Regions from separate parts of the Devosia neptuniae genome, predicted to be linked through region 2. Evidence: predicted binding sites of a transcription regulator. Region 2 holds the regulator's gene; each other region holds the start of a gene.
What was found. Region 2 encodes LexA, which represses DNA repair genes until DNA is damaged. Its sites were predicted from a motif close to TGTTCNNNNTGTGTTCNG; they were not measured.
Positions count from the first base shown of each region.

Region 1: N8A98_RS09835 (ImuA family protein) is a predicted target of LexA. The motif match lies at 2,610-2,627, and genes of this name have one in related genera.
Region 3: ssb (single-stranded DNA-binding protein) is a predicted target of LexA. The motif match lies at 2,819-2,836, and genes of this name have one in related genera.

Region 1 covers NZ_CP104965.1:1,437,393-1,442,628, reverse strand. The annotation lists gene N8A98_RS09845 (error-prone DNA polymerase) at 1-245, opposite strand, end outside; gene N8A98_RS09840 (Y-family DNA polymerase) at 242-1,897, opposite strand; gene N8A98_RS09835 (ImuA family protein) at 1,782-2,591, opposite strand; gene N8A98_RS09830 (tellurite resistance TerB family protein) at 2,823-3,263, shown strand; gene N8A98_RS09825 (hypothetical protein) at 3,265-3,810, opposite strand; gene ppa (inorganic diphosphatase) at 3,953-4,486, shown strand; gene N8A98_RS09815 (serine hydrolase) at 4,577-5,236, shown strand, end outside.
Region 2 covers NZ_CP104965.1:3,568,431-3,573,666, forward strand. The annotation lists gene N8A98_RS20275 (molybdopterin molybdotransferase MoeA) at 1-1,175, shown strand, start outside; gene lexA (transcriptional repressor LexA) at 1,284-1,997, shown strand; gene N8A98_RS20285 (YybH family protein) at 2,000-2,377, shown strand; gene N8A98_RS20290 (IlvD/Edd family dehydratase) at 2,427-4,223, opposite strand; gene N8A98_RS20295 (2-dehydro-3-deoxygalactonokinase) at 4,523-5,236, shown strand, end outside.
Region 3 covers NZ_CP104965.1:3,669,968-3,675,203, reverse strand. The annotation lists gene uvrA (excinuclease ABC subunit UvrA) at 1-1,441, opposite strand, end outside; gene N8A98_RS20810 (LysE family translocator) at 1,669-2,313, opposite strand; gene N8A98_RS20805 (hypothetical protein) at 2,493-2,738, shown strand; gene ssb (single-stranded DNA-binding protein) at 3,002-3,523, shown strand; gene N8A98_RS20795 (diguanylate cyclase domain-containing protein) at 3,883-5,236, opposite strand, start outside.

The DNA.
Region 1 (5,236 bases), 2.1 Mb from region 2:
TGGGTGTCCTTGAGATCGCGGGCCACGACATAGCCACGCACCACCCCGGCAAAGCTGTTGCGATCGGTCAGGCCAAACCCGGTATGCCCCAGATGGATGGCGGCGTTCACCAGTTCTTCGGGGTGGGAGCCGCTATGGAGGAAGGAGAAATTGCTGGTCGAGACCAGTTCGGCAAAGGCGGCAGGCTTCGGTCGGGCGCGGGGACGGGGCCGCTCGGTTTGCGGCAGTTGGACGATCTGGCTCATGAGAAAATCCCATGCAGATACCAGCCAATTTTGCTCTGGGTCGGATCGAGCCCTTGCCGGTAAATCCAGAAGCGGTGGCCGTCGGCATCCTCGGCGACATAATAATCGCGCGTCACCGCATCAGGAGCAAACAGCGCGAGGTCGGGAATATAGGGCTTCTGCTCACCCTTTTTGGGCACGTCCTGCGGCACCAATTGCAACCGCTGGCCGCTGCGCCACCATTCGGCGCCCAGCCGTTCGGGGCCGGAGGCCTTGATCAGCTTGTAGCTGACCCGCCGCCAGATCATGGAGGCGGGCAGGCCATCGGGCACTTCGGCATTGATGAGAATGGCTTCGGGCGCCGGCAGCAGGCGCAGCGGCCGGACGATATCGGGCCGGGGGTCAGTTTCACTTTTGCCATGGGCAATGGCCGGTACAAGGCGCGCGGCGCGTTCGGGAATGTGACTGGCCTGAAATTGCGTGCGCAGCACCGCCATGGGTCCCAGCCGGCTGCTCATCCGGTCATGCAGCTGGTCGAGATCCTCGGTCACATCGCGCTGGGTAAAGACCCCCAATTGCGCCGCATCGAGCTCGCCCACCGAGCTTACCGCCAGCCGGATCATGTCGATGCCAAAGCCGGCATCATAGGCGCCTTCCAGCCGTTCCGAACGGTTGGTGAAGAGCTTGGTAATGTGTTCGGGGTCGCGGCTGAGCCGGGCCGAATTGACCGAGAGGGTCATCACCTGATGATCGACGCGATAGAGGAAAAGATGAAAGGCCTGCCCGCCCAGCCCTTCGGTTTCAAGGCGAATGGCCAATTGGATGGCCAGGTCATGGGCGGTCATCAGCACATCGTCCATCAACCCGATCGGGTCGGCGAAACGGCGTTCGGCATAGCGCTCGGCCGGGGGCAGGCGCGGCGTCATGCGCTCTTCGATCTGCCCACAAGCCTGATCGAGCCGCAGCAACAGGCTTGCCCCGAACCTGGCCTGTAGCGGCTTGCGCTCGCGGGTCCGCAATTGGCCGATACTCTTGAGCCCCATCTGGGTGAGCCCGGCAATCTGGGCCGCGTCGAGCCGCAGGGCGGCGGCAGGCAGGGTATCGAGCACAGAATCGAGATCGGGGGGTTCCACCACCTGGCTGCGGGCAAAATGGCTGACGGCCCAGGCCGCCCCGATGGTGGGCGCAATGGCGCCGGAGACGGCATAGCCAAGTTCGCGCAGCCGGGTCAGCAGCATGCGCAGCATGGCCCGCTCGCCGCCAAACAGATGGGCGACCCCGGTAATGTCGAGCACCAGATCGCCATAGGAAGTGACATCGCTCATCACCGCGACCAGCGGGCTGGCATTGGAATGCCAATCGGCAAAATCGGCGAAGGCGGCTTCAAGCAGGGGTCGGTCGAGTTCAAGAACCGTGAGGCCCGGCACCATGGCGCGGGCATCGGCCAGGTTTTGCCCCACGCTCAGCCCCGCCCGGCCGGCTGCGGCATCAATGACGGCAAGCCGCAGGCCGCCCTTGATGCGCTCATACAGCGCCATTGGGCCGGCGAGCTTGCTGTCACGCCGTTTCAGATAATCCGTGGGCCAGGTGGGCAGGAACAGCACGAGGAAGCGGCGCGTCGGCAGCATGCCGGTTTGCAGCCCCATTTGCAGCGTTAAGCGTTGTGAATCCATTTTGCGTCCAGCCTAGAAGCCATTCGGTTTGCTGGGTGAGCAGCACCCCCTTCTCCAATTGCACCCGCCAGCGCAGCGGGCCGGGGGCAAGATGATCGAAGCGTTTGCGGGCGCTGAGCATGGGGGTGAGAAGCCAGCGCAGATGCGCCGCGCTGGCCTCTCTTCCTGTGCCGTAGCGCAGAAGCAGAAACGAGGTGCCCGCACTGGCCGCCCGCATACTCAGGCGGCGGCTGGCGGTGAAGTCGAGGATTTTGGGGTGGTCGGCGATATCGGCGATGACGGCGGCGACGGCCTTGCAGGCCAGGGCCTCCTCGGCGGCCCAGAGCAGTTCCACCATAGTGGTGGGGCGCACCAGGATCAGGGAAGCGGGATCAAAGCCGAAATTGGCGAGGCCCGGCCCATAGGGCAGGCCCATTTCCTGGGCATGTTTGCTCAATTGCAGATAGATGACGGCGAGGCGTTTTTCGCTGAGCAGGCTTTTGGCCTGGGCCAGGGCAAAGCCGAGCGCGGCGCCGCTATTGCGCCGCTCATCGGTGAAAATCTCCTGCAGCAATCCACCCGCCAGGCGCGGAAACCCTTCGCCCGGCTCGGCGGCCAGCATGGTGCGCCGATCGGCCAGCACCGGTTTGCGCTCGATATCGGCAATAGTGTCGCGCAGCGCGGCAAGGCGCTGTTGTCGATCAGGCAAGCTCATGGAGCCGACCTTTCTGTTGTGAACAAAACAGGAACAATTAGACTCCGTTTGGCGGCAGAGTCGAGTCCTTTTTGTTGGAATGGGCTGTGGCGGGACTGCATCAATGCCGGTCAAGACCGCGTGACCCGGACGCCCCGGCCATTGAGAGAATCCCAAGGCCTGCTATCTGTTTGGGGCCTGCCTTCCGGCGCGCACCCGTTTTATCGCCGCGCCCCCAGAGGAGGCCATGCCATGTTCGAGGCCATTACCCGCCTGTTCAACAAGCCGGAAAACGCGCTTTCCGATCACGATCCCAAGCTGGCCGTCGCGGCTTTGCTGGTGCATCTGGCCTCGGTCGATGGGCAGGCCAATGAAGCGGAACGCCGGGCGATCAAGGGCGCGCTGATGGATTATTATAGCCTGGATGAAGCCGCGGTGGACCAGTTGATGGAACAGGCCGCCTTGCGCGATGCCGAGGCCGTCGATTTCTATAAATTCACCTCGGCCCTGTCTTCGCTCGAAGCCGAAGACCGCATCGAGATCATCCGCATGATGTGGATGGTGGTGTTTGCCGACAGCAAGAATCACGAACTGGAAGACAACATGGTCTGGCGCGTCGCCGAATTGATCGGCGTCTCGAGCCGCGACCGCACCATATTGCGCAACCAGATCGGCAAGGCCGAACAGGCCTAGCCTACCAGGCCTTGAATTCCCCGATCGTCTCGATTTCGTCCTTGGCGCAATCGAATGTGCCGGATGTGTCGGCGGCCTCGCGTGCCAGCTCATTGGCATTGTCATTGGCCAGGGCATCGATATAGGCGATGTGGCAGCTATTGCCCTCGGCAAGCTGGGTCACCACCAGCACCTGGCCCTTGTTTTCCCCGCTTTCGGGATCGGCCGTGTGATAGCGCACGATCGTAGCAATCGGCAGCCAGCGGCCGGAGGCATTGGACAGGCGCCATTCCAGCTTTGGCCCCAGTTCGTTGAACGGCCCGAGGGTTTGGCCGCGCGGTTCCTTGTCGATATTGAAGCCATAGCGAATGGAAAAGCGCAGATCGCCCTCGCTGACCAGCATGGGATAGCCCTTGTAGCCGGGGCAGGACCATTGGGTGCCGAAATCGTCGGAATCGAGCACCAGGCATTGGTTGAGATCCAGATCGGTATAGGCGCTGTTGAAGGCGGCATGAGCAGGCGCCGCGAGGAGCAATGGCAGGCAGGCGCCCAGCAAAATCGGCTTCATGGCATTTTCCTTCCGGGGTCAAGTTTTTGCCGCGAGCAACGGGAACAAACAGGATGCAGCCAAACTGGCTTGCTTTTGCGGCCCGTTCTAGGCAACAAAAGCCCCAATTTCGTCCCCCTCGATGAACGGACCTTGAACGCACATGAATATCGACGCGATCCCAATCGGCAAGAACCCGCCCGACGACCTCAATGTCATCATCGAAGTCCCCCTGGGCGGCGAGCCGATCAAGTATGAGATCGATAAGGCTTCGGGCGCCCTCTTCGTCGATCGTTTCCTCTATACGCCCATGCGCTATCCCGGCAATTACGGCTTCGTGCCCCATACTTTGTGTGGCGATGGCGACCCGCTCGACGTCATCGTGATGAATTCGCGTCCCCTGGTGCCCGGCGCCGTGGTGCGCTCCCGCCCGGTCGGCGTGCTGTTCATGGAAGACGATGGCGGCCAGGACGAAAAGATCATCGCCGTGCCGGTTTCCAAGCTCACCCGCATGTATGACAATATCCTCGATATCGAGGATTTCCCCGAAATCCAGCTCGAGCGGGTCAAGCACTTCTTCACCCATTACAAGGATCTCGAGCCCGGCAAATGGGCCAAGATCGACCGGATCGGCAATCTGGCCGATGCGCGCAAGGTGATCCTGGATTCGATCGAACTGGCCAAGACGCAGAAATAGGCTTTGGCACTGAGACGGGGGCCTCGTTGCCCCCGTCATATCCTCGCCCAATCCATGCGGCATGTCGGGCCGTAACCAGCGGAGGGCTCGATGAAAACTGTATGTGCAACGCTTTTGGCGATTGGCCTGGGCACCAGCATGGCCGCCGCGCAGGAGCAGTCTTCTCCCGATATTGCGCAGATTCTGAGCCAGCGCATCGACAGCGACAAACAGGGTGTCGGTATTGCCGTGGGCCTGGTCGATGGCACGGAAACCAGCTTTGTCGCGCATGGTATGCTCGCCGCCGATGGCGCGCCGGTTGATGAAAACACCATTTTCGAGATCGGCTCGATCACCAAGATCTTCACCAATCTGCTGCTGGCCCAATTGGTGCTGGACGGAAAGATGGACCTCGACAAGCCGGTGGCCGATTATCTGCCGGCGGGCACGGCACTGCCCGATTATCAGGGCAAGGCGATAAGTCTGTTCGATCTGGCGACGCAGAGTTCGGGCCTGCCACCGATTCCGCCCGAACTGGCGCTGGCCGATCCGGCCAATCCCTATGTGGCCTACACAGCCGACAATCTGGCAGCGTTCCTTTCCGCCTACGATCTGCCGCGGGCGCCGGGTACGCAATATGAGTATTCCAATGTCGGCATCGCCCTGCTGGGCCAGGCGATCAGCCATGTGGCGGAAAAGCCCTATGCCGAACTGGTCGAGGAGCGGATTTTGACCCCGCTGGGCATGGCTGACACCACGCTCATGCCGACG
Region 2 (5,236 bases):
TCGCCGCCATTCTCGCTCGCGTACCCGCCGTGCAGCCCGAAAGCGTCGCCCTGGCCCACGCCAATGGCCGCGTGCTAGCGAAAACCCTGTTCGCCACCCACGACCAGCCCCCGTTCAATGCCAGCGCCATGGATGGCTACGCCGTCCGCGCCGCTGACATCGTTCCCGGCCATCGGCTGACGCTGATCGGCACTTCCCAAGCCGGCGCAGGCTTTTCCGGCAGCGTCGCCGCAGGCCAATGCGTCCGCATCTTCACCGGCGCTCCGGTTCCGTCCGGAGCCGACGCCGTCATCATGCAGGAAGAGGCGACGGTAAACGGCAATCTGGTGAGCTTTGCCGAGCAGCCCAAGCCCGGCCGCAGCATCCGCTCCATTGGTAATGACTTCGCCACCGGCGATGCCCTGATCGAGGCTGGCACCCGCATGGGCCCGATGCAACTGGCCGTGGCTGCCGCCGCCAATGCCCCCAGTCTTACGGTGGCCACGCGCCCGCGCATCGCTCTGCTCGCCACAGGCGACGAGTTGGTGCTGCCTGGCTCGCCACTCGCGCCCGATCAGATCGTTGCCTCCAACAGCTTCGGTCTCGCGCCCATGTTCGCGCCCTATGCCGCGGAGGTCACCGATCATGGTATCGCCCGTGATGACCGCGCCGCCCTGCGCGCCAAGCTCGAATCAATCTTCGCCGCCGAGCCCGATATCCTGATCACCACCGGCGGCGCCAGCGTGGGAGACCACGATATCGTCCAGGAAATTCTGCTCGAACTCGGCGTGACCCTCGACTTCTGGCGCATCAACATGCGCCCGGGCAAGCCACTAATGTTCGGCACCCGCGGCAAGACGCTGATTTTCGGTCTGCCGGGCAATCCTGTCTCGGCCATGGTCACCGCCACCGTCTTCATCAAGCCGGCCTTGCGCAAATGGGTCGGCTATGTCGAACAACCCAACTGGCGCCTGCCTTTGGCTGGCCCCACGCCGCCCAATTCGGCGCGCCGCCACTTCATGCGCGCCCAGCTCGTGCACACACCCACCGGCCCCGAATTGATGCCAATCTCCCAGACCGACAGCGGCCATACCTCGTCCCTGTCAAATGCTGACATGCTGATCATCCAGCCAGAATCCGACCCCGGCGCTCATGCCGGTTCGATTGTGGAATCCATTGAGATCGACGCATTTTGACTGTCGATCCAAGAAAATCGCGATACCGGCGCTGGGGATATTGCGGAACATAACTGGAACACGTATAGTCGTTCTGCCTATGTTCCGAATCCCTGTGGAGGGCCGCCAATGCTGACGCGCAAACAACACGAGCTGCTGATGTTCATCCACGAACGGATGAAGGAAAGCGGCATCCCTCCCTCATTCGACGAAATGAAGGACGCGCTCGATCTGGCGTCCAAATCCGGCATTCACCGCCTGATCACCGCGCTGGAAGAGCGCGGCTTCATCCGCCGCCTGCCCAACCGGGCCCGCGCCCTCGAAGTGGTCAAGCTTCCCGATTCGATGAACCCTTCCCTGGGCGGCCGCAAGGCGCGCTTCGAGCCATCGGTCATCGAGGGCACACTGGGCAAGGTATCCAACCCGCCGGCGCGCCAATCTGTTGGCGACGATTACGCCCGTCCGATCTCGATCCCCGTCATGGGCCGCATCGCCGCCGGCACGCCCATCGAGGCGATCCAGACCCACTCCCACACCATCATGGTGCCCCCCGAAATGCTGGGCGCCGGCGAACACTACGCGCTGGAAGTGCGCGGCGATTCCATGATCGAGGCCGGCATCTTTGATGGCGACACGGTCCTGATCAAAAAGCAGGAATCGGCCAGCACCGGCGAGATCATTGTCGCTTTAGTCGATGATGAAGAAGCCACCCTCAAGCGCCTGCGCCGCAAGGGCAATACCGTCGCCCTCGAAGCTGCTAACCCAGCCTATGAAACCCGGATTTTCCCGCCTGACCGGGTCAAGGTCCAGGGACGCTTGGTGGGGCTGCTGCGGAAGTACTGATAGTGGATCGCGCCACGCCTGAAGCGGTGATGGCAGCTTATGCCGAGCTCATCAACCAGCATGATTTTGAGCTGCTGACATCGTTGATCGATGACGACGCGACCTTTTGGTTCAGCTCTGGCTCCTACCATGGCATGGAGTCAGTGCGAGCCGCCTTCGAGCGGACCTGGCAGCGCTTATCAGACGAAAGATATTGGCTGGAAGACGTCCGCTGGATCGCCAAGGCCGATGCGGCGGCAAGCTGCATCTATAGTTTTCATTGGCAAGCGGTCATCGAAGGGCAACTGGCGCAAGGCAGCGGCAGAGGAACGACCGTTCTCGGCAAGCGAAGAGGCGTCTGGCGCATAGCACATGAGCATTTAAGCGCCTTTCCCGAATAAAAAGGCCCGCTGGTTTAGCGGGCCTTCCTGTTTCTGAGACTTAACGTGCCTAGTGATTATCCCGCGGAATCCCATTGGTCTGGGCAATCCGCTGGTACTTTTCAGCTGGCTTCAAAATAGCGCCGTCGCCGAGCTGGCCGACGATGCCGCGCTGGATTTCCTGCCATGGGGTCTGATGCTTGGGATATTTGTACCCGCCCATCGATTCCAGATCTGCCCGGCGCGTGGCGATTTCCTCGTCGGAAATCAGGATATTGGCCGTGCCGGTATTGAGATCGATGCGTACCCGGTCGCCGGTCCGCAGGATGGCGAGATTGCCACCGGCGGCCGCTTCGGGCGATGCATTGAGGATCGAGGGCGAACCCGAAGTGCCCGACTGGCGGCCGTCGCCGATACAAGCCAGCGCATGGATGCCCTTCTTGATCAGATAATCAGGCGGCCGCATGTTGACGACTTCCGCCGCGCCCGGATAGCCGATCGGGCCGGCGCCGCGCATGAACAGCAGGGTATGTTCGTCGATTTCGAGGGAAGGATCGTCGATCCGGTGGTGGTAATCCTCCGGCCCGTCGAACACCACGGCCTTGCCCTCGAACGCGCCGGGGCTGGCCGGATTGTTGAGATAGCGGTCGCGGAATTCCGAGGAAATCACGCTGGTCTTCATGATGGCGTTGTCGAACAGATTGCCACGCAGCACCAGGAACCCGGCTTCAGCCTTGAGCGGATTGTCGAAGGAGCGGATGACCTTGTCGTCCTGGATCGTGCTGTTGCGGCAGTTCTCGCCGATCGTCTTGCCATTGACGGTCGGCGCGTTCTCACGGATCAGCCCCTGGCCCATCAACTCGTTGACCACTGCCGGCACGCCGCCGGCATGGTAGAAGTCCTCGCCCAGATATTCGCCAGCCGGCTGCATGTTGACCAGCAACGGCACCTTGTGGCCATAGGTCTGGAAATCCTGCAGTTCCAGCTCGACGCCGATATGCTTGGCGATGGCCTGGATATGGATCGGGGCATTGGTCGAACCGCCGATGGCCGAATTGACCACGATCGTATTGATGAAATTGTCTTTGGTCAGGATGTCGGAGGGTTTGAGATCCTCATGCACCATGTCCACGATGCGCTTGCCGGTGCGATAGGCCATTTCCTGGCGATCGCGATACGGCGCGGGAATCGCGGCCGAACCCGGCAATTGCATGCCCAGCGATTCCGCCAAAGAATTCATCGTGCTCGCGGTGCCCATCGTGTTGCAGAAGCCCGTCGACGGCGCCGAAGACGCAACCAGTTCGATGAACTGGGCATAATCGATCTCGCCAGCCGCCATCATCTGGCGGGCCTTCCACACAATAGTGCCCGAGCCGGTGCGCTCGCCCTTGTGCCAGCCATTGAGCATCGGCCCAACCGACAGCGCAATCGCGGGAATATTGACCGTCGCCGCGCCCATCAGCATGGCCGGAGTGGTCTTGTCGCACCCAATGGTCAGCACGACGCCATCCAGCGGATAGCCGTAAAGCACTTCGACCAGGCCCAGATAGGCCAGGTTGCGGTCGAGCCCGGCGGTCGGCCGCTTGCCGGTTTCCTGGATCGGATGCACTGGGAATTCAATGGCAATGCCGCCAGCTTCCCGAATACCTTCGCGCACGCGTTCGGCCAGCACAATGTGGTGGCGGTTGCAAGGCGAAAGATCGGACCCCGTCTGTGCGATACCAATGATCGGCTTGTCCGACTGAAGCTCTTCGCGCGACACGCCAAAGTTCATGTAACGCTCGAGATAGAGCGCTGTCATGTCTGGATTGTCAGGATTATCGAACCAAGCGCGCGAACGCAGCTTCTGGGGCTTGCTGGCAGTCATTTCCTCATACCTCACTGTCCGCGCTGGCGGATCGTGCCTCAACGATTGCAGCTTTCTAGCATGCCCACAGCGGGAGTGAACGGAATTCTGCCGAAAAATCATACTTTTTAGAGGCGCACGAAAAAGCGCTATGCAATGTTCCAAAACGCGTCTGCTCGCTTACCAAATGAGGAGACGAAAACCTGCGACTGGCCTTTGTTCTGTCGCGCCGGCAGCCGCAGATTCTGGCTGGCTCCACCGGCGCTCTACGATTAGGGTCGCGCCGCTGGGATAAGGCATGCGGCTCAGGGGGAGTAATTTTGACTGATATCGTGGATTGGGTCGCCGTTGATTGGGGCACCTCGAACTTGCGCGCCTGGGGCATTGCTACCGATGGCGCGGTGGCGTTCTCGCGCAATTCCCCCAAGGGCATGGGCAAGCTCACGCGCGAGGACTATTCCGCCGCGCTGAGCGAATTGCTCGACGGGGTCGCCAGTACACGCGCCGGCGCCATCGACGTGCTGGTCTGCGGCATGGCCGGCGCCCGCCAGGGGTGGCTCGAAGCCCCCTATCTCGAAGCCCCCACCGATCTGCGCCATCTGCTCGCGGGTGCTGTCCAGCCGGCCATGCCCAACACTCGTTTCGCGGTCTCGATTCTCCCTGGCGTCTGCCAGAAGAACGGCGCGGACAATGTGATGCGCGGCGAAGAAACCCAGTTGCTCGGGCTCGCCTCCCTGCGGCCCGGCTATACCGGCGTGGTCTGCATGCCCGGCACCCATTCCAAATGGGCGCAGCTCAACGGCACCCGCATCGATCATTTCGCTACCGCAATGACCGGCGAATTGTTCGAAATCCTCAGCACCCATTCGGTGCTGCGCCATTCCCTCAATGGCAATCTCGATGGCCCCGGGCGCGCCGAAGGCTTTGCCGCCGGTGCCGAGGCCGGTCTCGAGCGCCCGCAGGAATTGCTCGGCCAATTGTTCCAAGTCCGCGCCGGCTCGCTCCTGTCCGGCCGCGCGCCCGATTGGTGCGCC
Region 3 (5,236 bases), 100 kb from region 2:
AGTTCAGCCGCTCGGTGATTTCCTTGAGGATGCGTTCGCCAATCTGCTTCTGATTGGGCGTGAAGCGCTCGGGCAGGGCGGCGAACCAGTTCGAGACATTGCGGATCGACTGCTCGGTGACCTGCCCGATATGCAGGCCATCGATCTTGACGGCCAGCGCCTCGGGCTTGAGGCGATAGCCGCCACATGCCACGCAGGGCTTGGCCGACATGTATTTCTCGATTTCCTCGCGCATGCCGGCGCTTTCGGTTTCCTTATACCGGCGCTCGAGATTGCCGATCACCCCTTCAAAGGGCTTGGTCGTCTTGTATTGGCGTAGGCCATCGTCATAGACGAAATTGATCGGCGTCTTGTCCGTGCCATAGAGCACGGCGTGCTGCACTTCAAAGGGCAGGTCCGACCAGGCCGTGCCGGTCGAGGCGCCGAAATGCTTCACCACGGCCGAGAGGGTCTGCAGGTAATAAGGCGCACTGGTCTTGGACCAGGGCAGAATAGCCCCGTCCTTGAGCGACATGGTCGCATCCGGCACGATCTGGTCGGGGTCGATCTTCTGCTCGGTGCCCAGGCCATCGCAAACCGGGCAGGCGCCAAATGGGTTGTTGAACGAGAACAGGCGCGGCTCGATTTCGGCAATGGTGAAGCCGGAAACGGGGCAGGCGAATTTTTCCGAGAAGGTGGTCTGGCGCGGCGTGCCATCCTCGTTTTTCTCGTCGGCATATTCGATCAGCGCGATGCCATCGGCCAGCTTCAGCGCCGTCTCGAAGCTTTCGGCCAGGCGGCCGGCAATATCGGGGCCGACCACAACGCGGTCCACCACCACTTCGATATCGTGCTTGAACTTCTTGTCGAGCGCCGGCGCATCCTCGATCTCGTGATATTCGCCGTCGATCTTGACGCGCTGGAAGCCCTTGCGCAGCAGATCGGCCAATTCTTTCTTGTATTCGCCCTTGCGGCCGCGCGCGATCGGCGCCAGCAGGAACAGCCGCGTGCCCTCGGGCAGTTCCAGCGTGCGATCCACCATCTGGCTGACGGTCTGGCTTTCGATGGGGAGGCCCGTAGCCGGCGAATAAGGAATGCCGACGCGCGCATAGAGCAGGCGCAGATAATCATAGATCTCGGTGACGGTGCCAACCGTAGAGCGCGGGTTACGCGAGGTGGTTTTCTGCTCGATGGAAATCGCCGGCGACAGGCCCTCGATATGCTCGACATCGGGCTTCTGCATCATTTCGAGGAATTGCCGCGCATAGGCGCTCAGCGACTCCACATAGCGACGCTGCCCTTCGGCATAGATGGTGTCAAAGGCCAGCGAGGACTTGCCGGAGCCGGACAGCCCCGTCATCACGATCAGGCTGTCGCGCGGCAAGCGGACGTCGATGCCCTTGAGATTGTGCTCGCGGGCGCCGCGCACGACGATCTCTCGGTTCTGGCTGGGCTTTTGCATCATTGTCGGACGTCCATGGCTGGCTGCGCCGTGTGGGCACAGGGCGGCAAATTAAATTCGCATCGTTGGGCTGGCAGCTTGCAGAGATAGGAGCCAGCCGCCTTGGCCGCAAGCGGCCATCTTACCGGGCGTTTGAGCGCCGGCGTCACCTTATCGTGTCAGGGCAGGCTTGCGCAAAACGCCTTTCCTTATCGCACAAGAACGTAAAAGGAACAAACTGGATTCGGTCAAGTCCCGACATGGCCGAACACGTCATGCCAGACGGCGAACGCCGCCGCCAGGATGAACAACACGCCAGCGCCCCGGCCGATCCATTGGGTAACCTGCGGGTTGCCGATCAGCGCGTCGCGACCCTTGGCCGCGGCCAGCGCCAGGCCGCCATAGATGAGCATCTGCATCAGCACCGTCATCACGCCCATCACCAGCGCCTGCCGCCAGAGCGGGCCGAATTGCGGCCGGATGAATTGCGGAAACACCGCCACCACGAACATATAGGCCTTGGGATTGAGCAGGCAGGTGATCAATCCCTGCCGGAACGCCACCCAGCTCGAGCGGCTCGGCGCCTTGCCGATATGATCGACCGTGATGGAGCTGCGCACCAGCGTATAGCCGATCCAGGCCATATAGGCTGCGCCGATCAGGATCATTGCCCGGAACACTTCGGCCGGCAACTGCGTCAGCACGCCGACCGCCAACGCGCCAAACAGCGTATGCACCGCGCCGCCCAGCATGATCCCGGCCGTCGCCATGAGGCCCGCCCGCCGGCCGCCGGTCAGCGCATTGGCCAGCACGAAGAACATATCCATGCCGGGCACGATGATGATGCCGAACAGCAGGATAAAGTAGAGCCAGAGCGCCTGGGCGTAGTCCAATCATGGTCTCGCGTGGGGTGAGGAAAGTCCGTGCTGGCTTGGCCGAGCCCTGCTGACAAACTGTGTCAGCAGTGGTCTTGACGGCCGTGTTTCAGTTTGAAATTGGTCAATTTTCAACGTTCGGAATACAAGCGGATTCGCTTGTATGCTGAGTGATACGCACAGGGAGTACGGTGAATATGGATGCTAGTGAGTGGCTTGAAGAGTGGGTCAGCAATAATCTTAACACGCCGCTTTATCACGAGCACAAATCGGCAATGGCCCAAGAAGCGGAGATGTGTCGAGCACAAGCTGATGTCGATGGCATAAGCTCGCAGGCGCTGAACGATGCGGCAGGCGGAGACCTACTGCAGTTTTTGTTCGACCGCCAAATTGCCCTTACTGACTCCGAGGTCCGACGCCAGGTCGAGAAAGAGGGCAATTAAGCCCTATATAGTGCTAGCGGGTACCCGCTAGCACTAAAGCCTTCTATCCCACGCCCACTAGCTTGACTCAAAGCTACGAATGGAACATATAGGGAACAAATGGCGAATTTGGCATCACTCTGTTCAAAACGCCAAGTTTGGCGCGCGGGGCGAAGCAGAGCGGAGTAAGGTCTGGCGATCACGGGGCTTGTCGCCCCGGCAACGAGATATGTGAGCGTCCTGGCGGCACAGCGGCCCGGGACTGAATTGAAAGGATTTTTGCTATGGCAGGCAGCGTCAACAAGGTGATCCTCGTCGGCAATCTGGGTGCCGATCCCGAAGTGCGCAATCTGCCGAGCGGCGGCAAGGTGGTGAACCTATCCATCGCCACCTCGGAGCGCTGGAAGGATCGCACCAGCGGCGAGCAGCGCGAAAAGACCGAGTGGCACCGGGTAGTGATCTTCTCGGAAGGCCTCACCCGCGTGGCGGAAAGCTATCTGCGCAAGGGCAGCAAGGTCTATATCGAGGGCCAGTTGCAGACCCGCAAATGGCAGGACCAGTCCGGCCAGGACAAATATTCGACCGAAATCGTGCTGCAGGGCTTCAATTCGAACCTGACCCTGCTTGATGGGCGCGGTGAAGGCGAGAATGCCGGCGGCGGTGGTGGCGATGGCGGTTTCCGCAGCGCCGACAACAATGGCGGCTTCCGCGGTGCCCGTCCTGCGGGTGGCGGCGGCGCCCAGCGCCCGGCCTCCAACGCCCCGGCTTTCGAGCCCGGCGGCATGGATGATGATATCCCGTTCTGAGGCTAGGCGGGCTTGGTAGGAATTGAGAAGGAGGTCACTGCGGTGGCCTCCTTTTTCTTTTGCTCGGGCGTGGCCACATCCGCCGGGTTCAACCCCTTGATGGGGAGGGCAGGGAGGGGTGACGAGAGCCACGATCTCTGGACTTTATCTTCAGAGGGGCCGAACGACGGTCAGGTCTGGGGACGGCATCTCAGTACCCCCACCTAGCCTCCCCCTGATAGGGGAGGGATCTCTCCACTCTTGGGACTGGATCGAGTCACGATCACAAGGCGGTCCCGCCCCCTATCAGGGGGAGGCTAGGTGGGGGTAACGAGAGCCCCAATCTTGGAGAGGAGCGCCCGCTGAGAGGCTAAGCGCCCCTAATTCACCGTATACGGCATGCCGGTATGAAACGTCCGGCTGGTATTCCGTCCGGCGGCCTTGGCGGCGTAAAGCGCGGTGTCGGCGCGCTTGAACAGGTCGGGGGGCGGGGCGCCGTCGGCGCAGGCTATGCCCACCGAGGCGCTGAGCGCCAGGGATTGGCCCAGCCGCATGAAGGGGCGGCTGATTTCCAGCACGATCTGTTCGGCCACTTCATCGATATGGTTTTTGCCAGCCTGCCCGAGCAGCACCGCGAATTCTTCGCCGCCGATGCGGGCGACGAGTTCGGCGCCGGGGCAGGCGTCGCGCAGGCGCGAGGCGGCTTCCTTGAGGCATTCGTCGCCCAAGGCGTGGCCATAGGTGTCGTTGATCTGCTTGAAATTATCGAGATCGACCAGCAGCAGGGCCCCGATGGGGGCGTGGCCGGAACCGCCATCGAGATCGGCCAGCCGCGCCTGGAACTGGCTGCGATTGGCCAGGCCCGTCATCACGTCGAATTCGGCGAGATAGCGTGTCCGGTCGGCGAGCAGCTTTTCCTCGGTAATGTCCTGCTTCATGCCAAAAATCCGCACGGCCACGCCGTTTTCGGCCTCGACCGTGCCGGTCAGCCGCATCCAGCGCCGACGGCCCAGCACCGTGGTGATTTCTGCATCGAGCGCAAAATCGCTGCATTCGGCAATAGCCTTGGCACGGGCGCGTTCCATGGCCTCGCGCGAGGCCGGCGAATAGCAGGCGACGGTCTCTTCGCGGCTCACCTTGGCGCCGCGGGGAAATTCGAACAGGTCGTAGACGCCGTTGCTCCATTGCAGGCTGTTGTCGCTGAGATCGCATTCCCAGATGCCGATGCGGGCGGTCTCGGAGGCGCGGTCCACCAATTGCATCTGGCGCCGTCGTATGGCGAGCAGCTCGGCAACGGTCCGCTCGCGCTCGGCCAATTCCGCCTCGAGCCGGGCAATCGTCGCCTGCGCGCGTTGCAGGGCATCGCCGCCAAACACTTCCTGCGCCAGGGCGGCGAGCTGATCGGCCATGGCCGGGCCGCGCGGGCTGGTGTCGAACAGGCTCAGCAGCAAATGGGGGCTATCCTCGCCCAGCGTCAGCGGAATGCCGGCGTAAAACCGCACAAAGCCCGGGGAGCCTTCGGCGGCAATATCGGGAACGATCAGGGGCGTGGTGCGCAGGCCGGCGCGGCGGTGCAGCCCGGCCAGTTCGCCCTCGATTTCGGCGGAGGCGCCCGCATGCCAGAGCACCTGCATGGTCTCGCCGCCGGCCAGGGCCAGCAGGGCACCGTCAATGCCGAGCAATTGGCGGACCCGCTCAAGCCGTGCCTCTAGCGCCGTGGGGCCGCCATCGCCG